DNA from 2 places in the Paenibacillus cineris genome. Region 1 is predicted to be linked to the other one. Evidence: riboswitches for the same ligand, from Rfam matches in the RefSeq annotation. Region 1 holds a riboswitch; the other holds the start of a gene.
What was found. A riboswitch is a leader RNA that binds a small molecule or an ion and turns the genes downstream of it on or off. The one in region 1 is predicted to bind cyclic di-AMP.
Positions count from the first base shown of each region.

Region 1 (2,198 bases):
AGGGTTACGATGAGGGCAAGCGGCACGAACAGGCGGACATGCGCCTTGATAAAATCCTCGAAGAAGTTCCCGAGTCCTTCACCCCTGCGGGTGATGCCGCGCATAAAAGCAATCGCGATAGCCAGGCCCGAGGCTGCCGAGGTAAACATCATCATCGTGATGACGATCATTTGGCCAAAATAAGACATGCCGCTCTCTCCGCTGTAATGCTGGAGGTTCGTGTTCGTCATAAAGCTGATGACCGTGTTGAAGGACAGGCTCGCCTCCATATTGCCGATGCCGTTCGGGTTGCCCGGAAGGGCGCCCATCGTTCGCAGCAATATATAGCTGATCGCTACCAGAAAGATATTGGTTGCGATCATGCTGAGCGCGTACTTTTTCCAATTCATGCTGCCCCGCTGCTTCAGCCCGATGATCCGGTATAAAACTCTTTCCACGCCGCCGAAAATCCGGTCCGTCCGGTTCGGTTCATTGGAGAATATATGATATACGTAAGTGCCTACCGGCTTCACGAGCAGCAGGAGCACGAAAATGACGATACAAATTTGCAAAATATCCAAGGCTGGCTTCCCCCTCTTACGAGCATGTTCTGCTTTGGCCCCTTGAGGCTTACAGATTTAAAATACCGGTCAAAATTTTTCCGGATGGATCAAGGCGTAAACCAAATAGATAAAGACAAGCACGGCGAATGCCCCAACGACAATCATTGGTCTTTGCCCCCTTCTTCCACCACTCGGCCGCACCAATGAAGAAATAACAAGAACACGCCAAAGGTGGCAGCGAGCGCAAGTATCATATATACATCCATCATCGTTTCCGGTCTCTCCTTTGCATGGTTAGAATCATCTTTATTTCAGTAAAAATCCGACTTCGCCGTTTAAGGTATAAATGATGTGATCTGCACCAAGCCCCCGGTAAATGCCGGGTGAGCTGCCCTTCTGCGTAATGACATATACCGGTTCCGACGTCCAGGGACGGCAGATTTGCAAATAGCGGCAGGTCAGGTTGAGGCTGCTTTCAAACAGGAAGATTTTGCCAACCTCTATTTCGGGCACCACCCAATCCTCCGCGTGATTCGTATTCAGCCGGATGATCTGCTGCACCCCCATTTTTCTCAAGAGGCGTTCCTCCCGGGCACTGTTGGTCAGAACGGCAAAGGGCCTCTTCCAATACATCAGCAGCTTGATAAAATTGCGTCCCGCCTCGTTCGGCGCGGTCACGATGACGACGTTGTCCATTTCAAAGGCTCCTCCTGTGCGGCAGCCGCGAATACGCAAAAGAAGCCGCAGGGAAAGAAGGACCTTTCCCGCGGCTTCTTGAATGTGGACGAATATGAAGGATCGTCCTATATTCAAAATGCGCACGACAAGTGCTGCCTCTCCCGTTACGCTGACGAGGTTAGCTGTCGGATTCGGGCGTGAGAGTCGCCCTACCTTCCGATACTTACCGTACCGGAAAGATTCACCCCGGCGGCTTCCATTCCAGGCGGCCGCTGTGGTTCCCCCGCTCCCGGCCGTTTCCGGCCGAAATTAAGCGTTATTGATAAGTGTATGTGATTGTGATGAATGCTCTCTTTTGTTCCAGTAAGCTAAAAAAGGGTAAAAAAAACACAGAGGCCAGCTGATCCCCCTGTGATCCGAAAGTTTATTCGGGTCGCAAGTTTCATCATTCCTCTCTCAAACGACGCTTACGAGGTTAGCTGACGGATTCGAGCGGTGAGAGTCGCTCTACCCGGCCGGATCCATGGCATCCGTAGCCGGGATTCACCCCTGCGGCTGGCAGCAGACCCCCGACTCTCACACCGGTTCGCTGCTCCATGGCACGCGTTTGGTTCCCCCGATTTCCGCGCTTTTTTTGCGGAAACTCAGCGATTAGTAATGGAAACTGTATTGAATACGCTCTGAATCATACACCCGCTCCTTCCAAGCTGTAAAGGCAGTCTAAAAATCATGAACCGCGAATTTTGGAACATTCAGGACCTTATTAGCGCTTACATTTTGGCTTTTTGACTTCTACCTCTTCCATGCTCCCGATTTGGCGCATTTATGGAATCCAGGTCATTCGGGGACACTGGCTCGCAGGAATATCCGCATTGACATTACAGTTCAATCGTTTAAAATTAAATTGTGTGCTTGGTAAATGCTTCGGCTGGATGATGATTCATAGCAGCACAAAAGGAGGAGGATGGCAGTGAGCGT
Region 1 is NZ_BORU01000001.1:185,563-187,760, reverse strand. It holds gene kdpA (potassium-transporting ATPase subunit KdpA) at 1-560, opposite strand, end outside; gene kdpF (K(+)-transporting ATPase subunit F) at 630-707, opposite strand; gene KI379_RS01075 (hypothetical protein) at 849-1,238, opposite strand; cyclic di-AMP (ydaO/yuaA leader) riboswitch at 1,374-1,546, opposite strand; cyclic di-AMP (ydaO/yuaA leader) riboswitch at 1,669-1,880, opposite strand; gene KI379_RS01070 (glutathione peroxidase) at 2,191-2,198, shown strand, end outside.

Region 2 (2,198 bases), 650 kb from region 1:
CCATTAACCGCTCAGTGCTCGGATTAGCTCATGATCTCAAAAACACTGAAATAACCGTGGTAGCGGTCTCCCCTGGCTGGATGAGAACAGAACTGGTATTAAGGAACTTCGGTACAGATGAAGCTCATTGGAAAGAGGTTGAGGCTCTGAAACACACGGAGTCGCCGTACTACGTAGGGCGAGCGGTGTCAGCCCTAGCTGGGGATGATGAGGTGAAACTGAAAAACGGACTGGTACTACAGGTTGGTGATCTTGCCCAGGAATACGGGTTCACCGATATTGATGGACGGTTCATCCCTCCCTTTTTAATATAATCAGTCTCATTGAAAAAACGAATACTCGCTAGAGCTCAGTTAACCGCCTTCTTATCGGGCGGTTAACTGATTAGCTAATATAGGAGTAGATCGTTTGGGTGAGGGACAGTGCGATTCAAGATGCGACTTTCTTTCCAGGAGGCAAATCCCATGAATGCGGGTTTCTATCCTCCATAAGCTTCCCGGGTCCGGTAAATATGCTGGTCCATCAAAAAGTTCAACAGCATGCGGTTGAATGCATGGGGCTGGCACAAATGGGTCGGGTACATCGCATCCTCGATCGTCGCCAGCTGCACATGCCTGAACAGGGTGGCCGCCCGCTGCATTTGCTTGACGAACCACTCGCTTTGGCTGCCTGCGACGCACAGTACAGGCATCGGCAGCCGCGCCAAATTGGCGGGCATCTCCATACGCAGCAGCTCCATGCGCTGCTTGATCGACTCTGTCGGCCGCTTGTGGTACAGCTCCTTGCGGAGGATGCTGTAGACCGGTCTCCACCGGTTATACGTCACCCGCAGCGACCGGAGGAAAAACTCCGCAGGCAAATAATAAGACAGCCAGCTGCACGCCTCGCAAATATTCAGCAAATGGTTCTTTTTCCCGAAGCATCCCGCGAAGTAGCTGTCTACGAGTACCAGGGCGCTGACCCGGTCCGGATGAAGGGCGGCAAACGTCTGGGCGAGCACGCTTCCGCTGGAACAGCCGACAAGCGTCGCCTGCGAAATATGCAGCTTATCCAGCAGCTCGCACAGATCGCTGCATTGGGTTTCCATAATGTGCCCGACCTCCACGTCAAGCTTCCCCGAATTGCCGTAACCCCGGAGGTCCAGCACGATTACCTTCGCCCGCTTGCTGAAATATTCGACCTGGGGCTCAAACATATGATGGGACGACAAATGCCCGTGAATGAACACGATGGGCGTGCCGCTGCCGTGAATTTCATAATATAACGTGGTTCCGTTTACTTGTATCTGAGGCACTTCATGTTCTCCTCTCTCCCAAATAACCTGTTTTCTCTGTTTGTGCAAAATCGTGGGCGCCGCCCGCTTGGGAATCGATGCTTCTTCTTGTTTAAACAACAAAAAAGAAGCACCGGAAAGAGGACACTCTTCCATGCTTCCAACTCCAAGGCCGAATAAGCCTTTCCATCTGCATGAATAACAGCTGCCTCTCTTAACACGCTTGCGTGGTTAGCTGACGGATTCGGGCCCAAGAGTAGCCCTACTCATCACTTTCGAGATTCACCCCATATGGCCGCAGCGGATGCTGCAGACACGACCGGTTCCCCCGCTTTCCGCCCTCCGGCGGAAATTCAGCGAATAGACATATTCCATGTACACGCTTCATCCTTCAAAATGAGCGCACAGAAAAACACAGAGCAGATACCCTGTGTTGATGCGTCAAATCACAGTTTCCTCCGCTCTCAACTACGCTTACGAGGTTAGCTGACGGATTCGGGCCGTGAGAGTAGCCCTACGGAAACAGGCATTGTCCTGCCTCCGATTCACCCCTGCAAGCCGCAAGCCCCAGCATAAAGATCCGTGGGACGAGGACTGCGATTGGTTCCCCCGCTTTTCATCGGAAAATTCAGCGTTCATCAAGTCGCAAATCTTACTCTATTGGATGATGAAATGAATATACGCCTGGGACGGCGAACTGTAAAGCAGGGAAACGATACGATTCCCTGCTTTATTTGGGGATCTGATGGGAAAACGGGTCCTAATCCGTAGGAATCATTGTTTTACGGCCTTTCCTACCGCTTTCCTTAGCTTTGCTGGATAACTGAAGGCGGGAAGCCATTCATATGGCTGAACCCGCCCATTGGATCGGAATATAATGCCGGTATAGGGCTGAAGCCGCTAGGCTGAAAAAAAGCGGCTTTTT
Region 2 is NZ_BORU01000001.1:837,529-839,726, reverse strand. It holds gene KI379_RS04290 (SDR family NAD(P)-dependent oxidoreductase) at 1-314, shown strand, start outside; gene KI379_RS04285 (alpha/beta fold hydrolase) at 479-1,294, opposite strand; cyclic di-AMP (ydaO/yuaA leader) riboswitch at 1,478-1,642, opposite strand; cyclic di-AMP (ydaO/yuaA leader) riboswitch at 1,730-1,917, opposite strand.
Region 2: another riboswitch for cyclic di-AMP. It lies ahead of KI379_RS04285 (alpha/beta fold hydrolase); the one in region 1 lies ahead of KI379_RS01075 (hypothetical protein).